DNA from 3 places in the Streptomyces sp. NPDC092952 genome. Region 1 is predicted to be linked to each of the others. Evidence: riboswitches for the same ligand, from Rfam matches in the RefSeq annotation. Region 1 holds a riboswitch; each other region holds the start of a gene.
What was found. A riboswitch is a leader RNA that binds a small molecule or an ion and turns the genes downstream of it on or off. The one in region 1 is predicted to bind thiamine pyrophosphate.

Region 1 (4,471 bases):
GCCGCTTCTCGGCCTCCTTCTGCGTCTTGCCGAGCAGCGAGGGCACCTGGGAGAACTGCCCCGAGTTGATGTACCAGACCCCGGTGCCGACGCCCAGCACCAGCAGGACGGCGGCGATCACGGCGAGCACGGAGCGCCTCGGCCCGCGCCGGGGCCGGTCCGGCGCGCCGCCGCCCGCGGGCGGCAGCGGCGGCGTCTCCAGCCGGCTCGTGTGGTGCGAGACTCCCTGCCCGGCCGGGATCAGCCGGGGGATCACGCTGGTGCGGTCCTCGGCGGCGTCGTGCGCCTCGGCCGTGGCCTGCGGCGGTACGGCGTCCAGCTGGGCGTCGGTGAGACCGGCGCGGGCCTCGCGCGTCCGCGCGAGCAGCTCCACCGCGTCCGACGGACGGCCCTCGGCATCGCGCGCGGTGGCGGCCGCCACCAGGGCGTCGAGCCCGGCCGGGAGCCCCGGCACGGCGGCCGAGGGCGGCGGCACGGCCTCGTTGAGATGCCGGTAGAGCACCTGTGCGGGGGTGTCGCCGCCGTGCGGCTTGGCCCCGGTCAGCATCTCGTACAGGACGACGCCGCAGGCGTACACGTCGGCACGGGTGTCGGCCGTGCCGTGCTCGATCTGCTCGGGGGCCAGGTAGGAGACCGTGCCCAGGACCGACCCGGTGGTGTCGGTGGCGGTGCCCACCGCCCGTACCAGTCCGAAGTCGGCGACCTTGACCCGGCCGTCGTCCCCTATCAGGACGTTCTCCGGCTTCATGTCGCGGTGCACGAAGCCCGCCCGGTGCGCCGCGCCGAGGGCGGCCAGGACCGGCTCCAGGATGTCCAGGGCGGCGCGCGGCTGGAGCGCGCCGCGGTCGCGCAGGACGTCGCGCAGGGTGCACCCCGCGACGTACTCCATCGCCAGGTACACGTACTGGCCCTGGGCGCCCTGGTCGAAGACCGCGACCACATTGGGGTGCGCGAGCCGGGCCACGGACTTGGCCTCACGGATGAAGCGCTCGACGAACGAGGCGTCGGCCGCCAGCGTCGGGTGCATCACCTTGAGCGCGAGCACCCGGTCGAGCCGGGTGTCCATGGCCCGGTAGACCGTGGCCATGCCGCCCACGGCGATGCGGGCATCGACGCGGTAGCGGCCGTCGAGCAGCTGCCCGACGAGCGGGTCCTGGAGGGTCGTATCCACGCCGCCGAGTCTACGAGCCGCGACGGACACCCCTCACGGTCCGGGGCGTCCCGGGGCCGTACTGCAGCCGAGCCGTGACAGGGACATGGAATGCGGAGGGCGTCCCGGGCTCAGAACGCCGGGCGCTCCGGGTCCAGTGCCGCGCGCCCCTCCACCGGCGAGGACGCCTCGGCGAAGTGGCGGCGCGGAATCCGGCCCGCCCGGTACGCGAGCCGCCCGGCCGCCACCGCGTGCCGCATCGCCGAGGCCATCAGCTCGGGCTCCTGCGCCCTGGTCACGGCGGACGCCAGCATCACCGCCGCGCACCCCAGCTCCATCGCCAGCGCCGCGTCGGAGGCCGTCCCGGCGCCCGCGTCGAGGATCACCGGCACCCGGGCCTGCTCCACGATCAGCTGGAAGTTGTGCGGGTTGCGGATGCCGAGCCCGGAGCCGATGGGCGAGCCCAGCGGCATCACCGCGGCGCACCCCACGTCCTGGAGGCGGCGGGCCAGCACCGGGTCGTCGTTGGTGTAGGGCAGCACGGTGAACCCCTCGTCCACCAGGATCTCCGCCGCGTCCAGCAGCTCGACGGGATCGGGCAGCAGGGTCCGCTCGTCGGCCACCACCTCCAGCTTGATCCAGTCGGTGCCGAGCGCCTCCCGGGCCAGCCGGGCGGTCAGCACGGCCTCGCCCGCCGTGAAGCAGCCCGCGGTGTTCGGCAGCACCCGGATCGAGAGCCGCTTGAGGACGGAGAGGACCGAGCCCTGCACCGTCGGGTCGAGGCGGCGCATCGCGACGGTGGTCAGCTCGGTGCCGGAGGCGATCAGCGAGCGCTCCAGCACGTCGAGGCTGGGCGCCCCGCCCGTCCCCATGATCAGCCGGGAGCCGAGGACGGTCGAGCCGAGGGCGAAGACGTCGTCGGACACGGTCAGCCCCCCTGGACCGCGGTCAGGACCTCGACCCGGTCGCCGTCGGCCAGCGCGGTCGCGCCCCACCGGCCGCGCGGGACGACGGTCTCGTTGACGGCGGCGGCCACCCCCGAGGGCGCCGTGGTCAACGTGGCGACCAGGGCCTCCAGGGTGGTGCCCGCGGCGAGGGGCCGGGGCGCGCCGTTCACCGAGACGGAGAGCGGCGCGGAAGGGGGTACGGGCTCGGTCATGCGGGCTGCTCCTGACGTACGGAGGAGGCGGCGGAAGCCGCGGCGGGGCTCCCGGGGCCGGTGGACGGGAAGCGGAGCGGGGTGAAGGGGCGGGCCTGCTCGGGCGGTTCGCCGCCGGTGAGGAACTCGGCCATGACGTCCCCGGTGAGCGGGGTGAGCAGCACCCCGTTGCGGTGGTGGCCGGTGGCGAGGTGGAGGCCGGGCAGGGTGGTCGGGCCCAGCAGCGGGGCGTTGTCGGGGGAGCCGGGGCGCAGACCGGCCAGGGTCTCGGTGAGCGGCAGTTCGGTGATGCCGGGGACCAGTTCGTGGGCGTCCCGCAGCAGCTCGTAGACGCCGCCCGCGGTGACGGTGGTGTCCCAGCCCAGCTCCTCGCTGGTGGCGCCGACGACCAGCTCGCCGTTCTCGCGCGGTACGAGATAGACGTGGCTGCCCCGGACCACGGCCCGGACCGTCCGGCTCAGGAACGGCGCGTACCGGGCGGGCACGGTCAGCCGCAGCACCTGGCCCTTCACCGGCCGGACCGGCGGCACGGCCTCCTCCGGCACCCCCGGCAGCCGGCCGCTGAGGCTGCCCGCGGCCAGCACGACCTGGTCGGCCGCCGGCTCCGTACCCCCGGCGAGCACCGCCCCGGCGGCCCGGCCGCCCGTCACGGCCAGCCGCACCACCCGCTCGCGGTGGAAGACCACCCCGGCCCGCTCGCAGGCGGTCAGCAGGGCGGCGGCCAGCCGGCGCGGATCGATCTGGTGGTCGCCGTCGACCCGCAGACCGCCCCGCACACCCGGGGCCAGCATCGGCTCCAGCCGACGGCACTCCCGGCCGGTGAGCCACTCCGACTCCAGCCCCGAACGCCGTTGCAGGGCGTGCAGATCCCGCAGATGCGCGCGGTCGTCGGAGTCCAGCGCGACGGCCAGGGTGCCGCAGGCGCGGAAACCGGTCTCCCGCCCGCTCGCCGCCTCCAGCTCGGCCACGAAGGCCGGATACCGGGCGGCGGAGGCGAGGTTGAGGCCGAGCAGCAGCTCCTCGCCGTAGTGGAGTTCGGTGACGGCGGCCAGCATCCCGGCCGCCACCCGGGCGGCCCCGCCGCCCGGCTCGGGGTCGGCGACCGCGGTGCGCAGACCGCGCTGCGCGGCCCGCCAGGCAGTCACCAGACCGATGATCCCGCCCCCGACGACGAGGACGTCGTACCCGCTTCCGCTCCGAGAGGAACGCATGGGCTTCCAGCCCCTCCCTTCGCCGGCATGACCCGGATCAGGTTCGTACGGTCGGAGGCCGGCCAGCCTCCCTCTCAGCCCGGTGCGTCCGGGCTCCCGCGAGTGCTCTACGGGGCCAGCCTAGACCCCGTTCCGGCCGGGGCCGAGAACCCGCCCCTTCCTGACTGATCATCAGATGCGTAAGGTGTCACGGGTGAGCGAGCAGCAGCAGTCAGAGCAGCCGGACGGGCGGACCGGGCGCCGCGTCGTGGTCGTCGGCGCGGGCATGGCCGGGGTGCAGACCGCGGTGGCCCTGCGGGAGCAGGGCTTCACCGGCCCGGTCGTGCTGATCGGCGCCGAGCCCCACCAGCCCTACGACCGGCCCCCGTTGTCCAAGGCGGTCCTGCTCGGCAAGGCCGAGGACTCCGCGTTCGACATCGACTTCGAGGCGCTGGACATCGAACTGCGCCTGGGCGTCGAAGTCACCGGAGTGCGGCCGGACGCGCACGAGCTGGACACCGGGGCGGGCGCCGTCCCCTACGACGTCCTGGTGATCGCGACCGGCGCCGAACCGGTCGTCCTGCCCGGCACCGAGGGCGTCCCCGGCGTCCACCTGCTGCGCACCCTGGACGACGCGGCCCGGCTGCGGCCGGTCCTCGGCGAGCAGCACGACGTGGTGATCGTCGGCGCGGGCTGGATCGGTGCCGAGTTCGCCACCGCGGCCCGCGCCGCCGGCTGCGCGGTCACCGTCATCGAGGCCGCCGACCGTCCGCTCGCCGGCGCGCTGCCCGCCGAGGTCGCCGCCCCGATGGCCGCCTGGTACGAGCAGAGCGGCGCCGAGCTCCTCACCGGCACCCGGGTCGACCGTGTCGAGCCGGGCCGGGTGGTCCTCGCCGACGGCCGGGCGATCCCGGCCGGAGCGGTCGTCGTCGGCATCGGCGCCCGCCCGGCCACCGGCTGGCTGGCCGGCTC
Region 2 (4,471 bases), on a different contig from region 1:
TGGCCTTTCTCGACCGGACCGACAAGCTCGTGCCGCTCGGGCAGGAGTGCACGCTCGGTGACTTCGAGGGCAGCCTGGAGGACGCCCTGGGCCGGATCCTCGCCGAGGAGCAGAACGCCGGCTGACGAGGAGCACCGACGCGGACCGGTCCCCCGGTCGGGCACAGGCCCCCGCCGGACGGGTGAATCGCCCGCCCGAGGGGCGGTCACGGCTTCGCCCTTCGGCGACGGCCCCTGCCCGTCCCGGCCCACGCGGGCGTCGGAGCCCCGGCTTCCGCGCCGTGCCCCGCACGGTCCGCCGAGACGACCAGCGCGGCGAGCGCCGTCGTCACCGGAACCGAGGCGACCAGCCCGATCGAGCCGACCAGCGTCCGTACGATCTCCTCCGCCACCAGCTCGCTGTTGGCCACCGTCCCCATGCTGCTCTGCGCGACGGAGAACAGCAGCAGCAACGGCAGGGCCGCGCCCGCGTAGGCGAGCACCAGGGTGTTGACGACCGAGGCGATGTGGTCGCGGCCGATCCTGATCCCCGCCCGGTAGAGGTCCCGCACACCCAACGTCGGGTTGGCCTGGTGGAGTTCCCAGACCGCCGACGTCTGGGTGACGGTCACATCGTCGAGTACGCCGAGCGAACCGATGATGACACCGGCCAGCAGCAGCCCGCTCATGTCGATGTGCGGGTAGAGGCCGTGGATGAGGCCGGTGTCGTCATCGGTGTTGCCGCTCAGGCTCGCCCAGCCGATGAAGAGCGACCCGAGCAGCCCGATCAGCAGCAACGAGACCAGCGTGCCGACCACCGCGACCGAGGTGCGGGCGGTCGGGCCGTGGCACATGTAGAGCGCGATCAGCATGATCGCGCTGGACCCGACCACCGCGACGAGCAGCGGATTCGAGCCCTGGAGTATGGCCGGGAGGATGAAGAGGGTCAGCACGGCGAACGACACGGCCAGCGCGATCAGCGCCATCACCCCGCGCATGCGCCCCACCGCGACCACGACCAGCGCGAAGACCCCGGCCAGCAGGGTCATCGGGAACTTCCGGGCCACATCCGTCACGGAGTACTGGAGCTCGCGGGGCGCGTCGGGGGCGTACGCGGTCACCACGCCCTGCCCCTCGCGCAGTTTGCGCGGCGAGTCGGGCTGGACGATCTCGGTGAAGGTCCGTCCCTTGTCCCGGCCGGTCGTCACCTCGATCGTCGCCTTCTCGCAGAGCCCCCGCTCCTTCCCCCCGGCCGGCGCGGTGGAGCCGTCGAGCGGCGTCTGAACAGCGTTCACGTCCTTGCAGTCCACCTTGGTGACGGTCACCACCTTTCCCTGCTGGGTCTGCCGGTCGAAGCCGACGCCGGTCCGCTCGTGCGGCGGCGTGCCGCCCGGCCAGAGCGCCACCAGACCGACGAGAACGGCGGTGGCGAACGGGATCAGTACGGCCGCGATGACCTTCCGCAGATGCCGGGAGCCGGGGGCGGCGGGGCCGTGGCCGTGGGAATGGCCGTGGGAGTGGTCGTACGCGGATCCGGGCGTCTGGTCGTTCGTGCGGCCGTGCGTTCTGTCGTGGGGTACGCCCTGAGACCGGGCCTGTGGTTCGTGGTCCGTGTGGGGAGAGGTCACCGGCCGATCATCGCAAGAAGGGCCGGGCCCTCTGTTCATCGCGCCGGACGGGGCGCTAGCGTGGAGGAACCTTTGCACACGCGGGAGCTCGGAGCACCGGGCTGAGAGGGCGCTGACATCCGTACGTCCGTACGGGACAGGCTGCGCCGACCGCCGAACCTGTTACCGGGTAATGCCGGCGTAGGGAGTAGGTCTCATGACCACATCGGACGCACGCACGCCTGCCTCGGACCAGAGCGTCGAGGCCGGGAAGTCCATCGGCTGGCACAAGGGATACGTCCAGGGCTCGCGCCCGGACCTCCGAGTGCCGGTCCGCCAGGTGCACCTCAGCAACGGCAAGGCCGTGACGCTGTACGACACGTCGGGCCCGTACACCGACCCCGCGGTCGACACCGAGGTCCGTCGCGGACTCGCACCGCTGCGGGAGAACTGGATCATCGCCCGCGGCGACACCGAGGAGTACCCCGGCCGCCCGGCCCGTCCCGAGGACGACGGGCTCAAGCACACCTCGCCTCGTGGAGGGCTGCGCAACCTCGACGCGGTCTTCCCCGGCCGCCCGAGGCTGCCGCGCCGCAGCGGCACCGGCCGGCCGGTGACCCAGCTCGCGTACGCCCGCCGGGGCGAGATCACCCCGGAGATGGAGTACGTGGCCATCCGGGAGAACGTCGAACCCGAGGTGGTGCGCGAGGAGATCGCGGCCGGCCGGGCCGTACTGCCGGCCAACGTCAACCACCCCGAGACCGAGCCGATGATCATCGGCAAGCGGTTCCTGGTGAAGGTCAATGCCAACATCGGCAACTCCGCGGTGACTTCCTCCATCGAGGAGGAGGTGGAAAAGATGACCTGGGCAACGCGCTGGGGCGCCGATACCGTCATGGATCTGTCCACCGGTCGCAACATTCACACCACCCGTGAGTGGGTTCTCCGCAATTCACCCGTTCCGATCGGCACCGTCCCGCTCTACCAGGCACTCGAAAAGGTGGACGGCCGGGCGGAGGAACTGACCTGGGAGATCTACAAGGACACGGTCGTCGAACAGGCCGAGCAGGGCGTCGACTACATGACCGTCCACGCCGGCGTACGCCTCCCGTACGTACCGCTGACCGCGCGCCGCAAGACCGGCATCGTCTCCCGCGGCGGCTCGATCATGGCGGCCTGGTGCCTCGCGCACCACAAGGAGTCCTTCCTCTACGAGCACTTCGAGGAGCTCTGCGAGATCCTCGCGAGCTACGACGTGACGTACTCGCTGGGCGACGGCCTGCGGCCCGGCTCGATCGCCGACGCCAACGACGAGGCGCAGTTCGCCGAGCTGCGTACGCTGGGCGAACTGAACGCCGTGGCCAAGCGGTTCGGCGTACAGACCATGATCGAGGGGCCGGGCCATGTCCCGATGCACAAGATCAAGGAGAACATCGACCTCCAGCAGGAGATCTGCGAGGAGGCGCCGTTCTACACGCTCGGCCCGCTGACCACCGATGTCGCGCCGGCGTACGACCACATCACCTCGGGCATCGGCGCGGCGATGATCGCGTGGTGGGGGACGGCGATGCTCTGCTACGTCACGCCGAAGGAGCACCTGGGCCTGCCGAACCGGGACGACGTGAAGACCGGCGTCATCACGTACAAGATCGCGGCGCACGCGGCGGATCTCGCCAAGGGGCACCCGGGGGCGCAGGACTGGGACGACGCGCTCTCGGACGCCCGTTTCGAATTCCGCTGGGAGGACCAGTTCAACCTGGCCCTCGATCCGGACACGGCACGGGAGTTCCACGACGAGACGCTGCCGGCCGAGCCCGCGAAAACGGCCCACTTCTGCTCGATGTGCGGGCCGAAGTTCTGCTCGATGAAGATCTCCCAGGACATCCGGCGTGAGCACGGAGGCACGGTGGAGGAGATCGAGGCGGGCATGGCGGAGAAGTCCAAGGAGTTCGCGGCGAGCGGGAACCGGGTGTACCTGCCGATCGCCGACTGACCGCCCGCTGACCGGTCGTGCTCCGGGCGGCAGCCGTCCGGAGCACGACGGGTTCCCACCGGAATTCCCCGCGCCCGGTGGCGGGACTCAGTGCGGGCCCGGGGGGACGGGCGGGCCGGAGAGCGCGGGGTGATCGCCGCCCGTCTGACGGCGGGCGCCGATCAGTCCAGCTCGTGCTCGGGGCCGCCGAAGTCGGGGCTGGTGAAGTCCGGCGAGGTGAAGCTCGGGCGGGGGCTCGTCGTCGAGCCGTCGTCCGGGCTGGAGAACCCCGGCCTGATGTGGCCGACCTTCGGGATGCGGTTGGCCGAGCGCCGGGGTGTGCGCCGGGCGCGCCCGGCCTCCGGGTCGGCGAGCGCGTCCCGGAGGAACGGCAGGATGCCCCGCTCCAGCAGGGCGTGGCGCCAGGCCTCCCGGGCCCGTGCCACGTCTTCCGGCAGCTCCTCCTCCAGCTCCTCGACGGGCTGCGGCTCCGACGCGTCGCGCAGCGCGGTGACCATCAGCCCGATGGCGGCCACCACGATCGCGACGGCCATCAGCACCGCGAAGAACCACCCCGCCGTGATCAGGGTGGAGGCGAACCGCGGCGGGTTGTCGAGCATCCGCAGCAGATAGCCGATCAGCAGGAGAACGAGGGCGGCGGTACCGGCGAGGACCGGCGCCAGGACCGTGAGGGCGGCGCCCACTCCGGCGCCCGCGCCGGGGCGCCGCCCCTGCTCGGCCGGAGGCGCCCCCTGAACCGGCTCGTCGTCGTCGCCGCGCAGCTCGGCGCGGGCCCGTACGTAGTGCGCGTACTCGGTGGCGGCGGTGGCGGTGATCATCTCCGTGGCGTCCAGCGCCATGGTGCGCAGCTGGACGGCGTTGAGCAGTTCACCGACCTCGGCCAGATCCGGTCG
Region 3 (4,471 bases), on a different contig from region 1:
GGCCAAGGAGAACCTGGACAAGCTGGTCAAGGACAAGGAGTCGGGCGAGGACGAGGTCCGTCGCGCCGAGAAGGAGCTCGACGACACCACCGCGAAGTACGTCGCGCAGGTCGACGAGCTGCTCAAGCACAAGGAAGCCGAGCTGCTCGAAGTCTGATGAACGACTCTTCCCGGGGCGTCCCGCAGGCGGCCGGCCACTGGGGCGCGCCCGAGATGCGGGCCGCTCCGGTGGGTCCTGCTTACGATGTGCGTGTGCCGGACGTTCCCGGTGCAGGCAGAGACGCCGACGACCGTGATGACCGGGACCGGGGGGCCGGACGCCTGAGCGGCGGCCCCCTGTTCCGTGACGAGATCCCGCAGGAGCCCATGTCCACCGCGCCGCCGTCCCCGCAGAAGAAGCGTGCGGGCCGTGATCTGCGAGCCGCCATAGGGGTCGGTGTGGGGCTCGGCGCCGTCATCGTCGCCTCGCTCTTCATCGTGAAGGCCGTCTTCGTCGCCGTCATCGTCCTCGCCGTCGTGGTGGGGCTGTGGGAGCTGACCTCCCGGCTCCAGGAGCGCAAGGGCATCCGGGCGCCGCTGATCCCGCTCGCGGTGGGCGGCGCGGCGATGGTGGTGGCCGGTTACGTGAAGGGCGCCGAAGGCGCCTGGGTGGCGATGGCGCTGACCGCGCTGGCGGTGCTGGTCTGGCGGATGGCCCAGCCGCCCGAGGACTACCTCAGGGACGTCACGGCCGGTGTCTTCGCCGCGTTCTACGTACCGTTCCTCGCCACCTTCGTTGCCATGCTCCTGACCGCCGACGACGGGCCGCAGCGGGTGCTCACCTTCCTGCTGCTGACCGTGGTCAGCGACACCGGCGCGTACGCCGTCGGCTGGCGGTTCGGGAAGAACAAGCTCGCGCCGCGCATCAGCCCCGGAAAGACCCGGGAGGGCCTGTTCGGAGCCGTCGCCTTCGCGATGGTCGCCGGGGCGCTGTGCATGCAGTTCCTGATCGACGGCGGGTCCTGGTGGCAGGGGCTCCTGCTTGGGCTCGCGGTCGCGGCCAGCGCCACCCTGGGCGACCTGGGCGAGTCGATGATCAAGCGGGATCTCGGGATCAAGGACATGGGCACGCTGCTGCCGGGGCACGGCGGCATCATGGACCGGCTGGACTCGCTGCTGCCGACCGCGCCGGTGGTCTGGCTGCTGCTGGTGCTGTTCGTCGGCTCCGCCTGATCAGCACCCCGCTGACCTGCTATTTCACCGGTGAGGGCCCGCTGTCCACAGGACGGCGGGCCCTCACCGTTCTGTCTGCGACACTGGAAGAACCATGCCTAAGCCCGGAGAACTCACTTTCGTCGCGCCCCGCGGAGCCAAGAAGCCGCCGCGGCACCTCGCCGACCTCACGCCCGCCGAGCGCAGGGAGGCCGTCGCCGCGATCGGCGAGAAGCCGTTCCGCGCCCAGCAGCTCTCGCAGCACTACTTCGCGCGGTACACGCACGACCCCGCCGGGTGGACCAACATCCCCGCCGGTTCGCGGGAGAAGCTCGCCGAGGCGATGTTCCCCGACCTGATGTCGGTGGTCCGCCACATCAGCTGCGACGACGACACCACCCGCAAGACGCTCTGGAAGCTCCATGACGGGACGCTCGTGGAGTCCGTCCTGATGCGCTACCCCGAGCGGGTGACGATGTGCATCTCCTCGCAGGCGGGCTGCGGGATGAACTGCCCGTTCTGCGCGACCGGGCAGGCCGGGCTCGACCGCAATCTGTCCACCGCCGAGATCGTCCACCAGATCGTCGACGGCATGCGGGCGCTGCGGGACGGGGAGGTCCCCGGCGGTCCGGCCAGGCTCTCCAACATCGTCTTCATGGGCATGGGCGAGCCGCTCGCCAACTACAACCGGGTGGTCGGCGCGATCCGCCGGCTGACCGACCCGGAGCCGGACGGACTGGGGCTCTCGCAGCGGGGGATCACGGTCTCCACCGTGGGCCTGGTGCCGGCGATGCTCCGGTTCGCCGACGAGGGCTTCAAGTGCCGGCTCGCCGTGTCGCTGCACGCGCCGGACGACGAGCTGCGCGACACCCTCGTGCCGGTGAACACCCGCTGGAAGGTGGCCGAGGTGCTGGACGCCGCGTGGGAGTACGCGGAGAAGTCCGGCCGCCGCATCTCCATCGAGTACGCGCTCATCCGGGACATCAACGACCAGGCGTGGCGCGGCGACCGGCTGGGCCGGCTGCTCAAGGGCAAGCGCGTACACGTCAACCTGATCCCGCTGAACCCCACGCCCGGCTCCAAGTGGACCGCCTCGCGGCCCGAGGACGAGCGGGCCTTCGTCGAGGCGATCGCGGCCCACGGCGTGCCGGTGACCGTACGGGACACCCGGGGCCAGGAGATCGACGGGGCCTGCGGGCAGCTGGCGGCGTCCGAGCGCTGAGCGCGCCGGGGTGTGTCCGGTCCGGCGGAGGACGGCCGGAACGGACACACCCCGGGGCGGTCGCCGGGGCCCGTGTAATCTGGGCCCGAAATCAACTTCATATTCCGACAGGGGAGCGCCACAGCGCTGAGAGTGCGGCACCGAGGACAGGTCGGCCGCAGACCCTCTGAACCTCGCCCGGGTCATTCCGGGTAGGAAGTTCGGTCATCAACTCATGCTGTTGCGCCCTGCCCGCTTTCCGCGGGTGGGGCCGCGTCTCTTCCTGGCCAAAACCCAGGAGGAATCCACAATGAGCACCACACGCAGGACCGGTCGGCTCGCGGTCTCGGCCCTCGCCGCCGCGGTCGGCGTCACCGCACTCGCCGGATGCGGAGGCTCCGACGACACGGCCGCCGGCTCCGGCGGCACCAAGGGCTCCGGCTCCAAGACCGTGACGCTGGTCAGCCACGACTCCTTCAACGCCTCCAAGGAGGTCCTGGCGGAGTTCACCAAGGAGACCGGCTACACCGTCAAGGTGCTGAAGAGCGGCGACGCGGGCGTCGCGCTCAACCAGGAGATCCTGACCAAGGGCTCGCCCCGGGGCGACGTGTTCTTCGGCGTCGACAACACCCTGCTCTCCCGCGCCCTCGACAGCGGGCTCTTCACCCCGTACGAGGCCAAGGGCCTCGACCGGGTCGCGAAGGACACGGTGCTTGACGCCGAGCACCGGGTCACCCCGGTCGACACCGGCGACATCTGCGTCAACTACGACAAGAAGTACTTCGCCGACAGGAAGCTCGCACCGCCGGCCGGCTTCGACGACCTGGCGAAACCCGCGTACAAGAACCTGCTGGTCACCGAGAACGCCGCTACCTCGTCGCCCGGCCTCGGCTTCCTCCTCGGCACGGTCGCGGCCTACGGCGAGGACGGCTACCAGGACTACTGGAAGAAGCTCAAGGCCAACGGCGTCAAGGTCGTCGACGGCTGGGAGCAGGCGTACAACGAGGAGTTCTCCGGTTCGGCGGGCGGCAAGAAGGCCAAGGCCGACCGGCCGCTCGTCGTCTCGTACGCCTCCAGCCCGCCCGTCGAGGTGCTGTACGCGAAGCCGCAGCCGGCCCAGGCGCCGACCGGGGTGGTCACCGGGGCCTGCTTCCGGCAGATCGAGTTCGCCGGGCTGCTGGACGGGGCGTCGAACGAGAAGGGCGGCAAGGCCCTGCTGGACTTCCTGATCAGCAAGAAGTTCCAGGAGGACATGCCGCTCAACATGTTCGTGAACCCGGTCTCCGAGGAGGCGAAGCTGCCGGAGCTGTTCACGAAGTTCGGTGCCACGGTGGACCGGCCGAAGACCGTCGCCCCGGAACTGATCGCCAAGAACCGTGAGCAGTGGGTCCAGTCGTGGTCCTCGCTCGTCGTGAAGTAACGAGGGCCGCGGGACGCGGGCCGGGACCGGGCGGCGGGGCCGCGCGCCCGGCCCGCGGTCCGGCCCTGCGGCGGGGCGCGACGCGGTTCGGCCTGATGGCCGTGCCCGTCGCGTTCTTCGCGCTGTTCTTCGCCTACCCGGTCGCCGCGATCGTCGGCCGGGGGCTGAAGGCGGACGGCGTCTGGCAGTTCGGGCGGATCGGCGAGGTGCTGGGCCGGCCGGAGATCCGCGAGGTGCTCTGGTTCACCTGCTGGCAGGCGCTCGCCTCGACCGCCCTGACCCTGTTGATCGCGCTGCCCGGCGCCTATGTCTTCGCCCGCTTCGACTTCCCCGGCAAGCAACTGCTGCGGGCGGTCGTCACGGTGCCGTTCGTGCTGCCGACCGTCGTCGTCGGGACCGCCTTCCTGGCCCTGCTCGGACGCGGCGGATTCCTCGACGAACTCTGGGGCGTACGGCTCGACACGACCGTCTGGGCGATCCTGCTCGCCCATGTCTTCTTCAACTACGCGGTGGTCGTCCGCACGGTCGGCGGGCTGTGGGCCCAGCTCGACCCCCGGCAGGAGGAGGCGGCCAGGGTGCTGGGCGCCGGACGGTTCGCCGCCTGGCGCCGGGTCACCCTGCCCGCGCTGGCCCCCGCGGTGGCCGCCGCCGCGCTGATG

Region 2: another riboswitch for thiamine pyrophosphate. It lies ahead of thiC (phosphomethylpyrimidine synthase ThiC); the one in region 1 lies ahead of thiO (glycine oxidase ThiO).
Region 3: another riboswitch for thiamine pyrophosphate. It lies ahead of ACIQGQ_RS21165 (thiamine ABC transporter substrate binding subunit); the one in region 1 lies ahead of thiO (glycine oxidase ThiO).

What each region holds. Positions count from the first base shown of each region.
Region 1 is NZ_JBIVPT010000005.1:258,849-263,319, forward strand. Features, by position in the region: gene pknB (Stk1 family PASTA domain-containing Ser/Thr kinase) at 1-1,171, opposite strand, end outside; gene ACIQGQ_RS15180 (thiazole synthase) at 1,282-2,076, opposite strand; gene thiS (sulfur carrier protein ThiS) at 2,079-2,309, opposite strand; gene thiO (glycine oxidase ThiO) at 2,306-3,520, opposite strand; TPP riboswitch at 3,518-3,630, opposite strand; gene ACIQGQ_RS15195 (NAD(P)/FAD-dependent oxidoreductase) at 3,714-4,471, shown strand, end outside.
Region 2 is NZ_JBIVPT010000003.1:232,204-236,674, reverse strand. Features, by position in the region: gene ACIQGQ_RS08790 (SsgA family sporulation/cell division regulator) at 1-125, shown strand, start outside; gene ACIQGQ_RS08785 (YibE/F family protein) at 206-1,645, opposite strand; TPP riboswitch at 1,677-1,810, shown strand; gene thiC (phosphomethylpyrimidine synthase ThiC) at 1,803-3,578, shown strand; gene ACIQGQ_RS08775 (hypothetical protein) at 3,740-4,471, opposite strand, start outside.
Region 3 is NZ_JBIVPT010000008.1:180,523-184,993, reverse strand. Features, by position in the region: gene frr (ribosome recycling factor) at 1-157, shown strand, start outside; gene ACIQGQ_RS21175 (phosphatidate cytidylyltransferase) at 157-1,212, shown strand; gene rlmN (23S rRNA (adenine(2503)-C(2))-methyltransferase RlmN) at 1,307-2,413, shown strand; TPP riboswitch at 2,513-2,629, shown strand; gene ACIQGQ_RS21165 (thiamine ABC transporter substrate binding subunit) at 2,703-3,812, shown strand; gene ACIQGQ_RS21160 (ABC transporter permease) at 3,908-4,471, shown strand, end outside.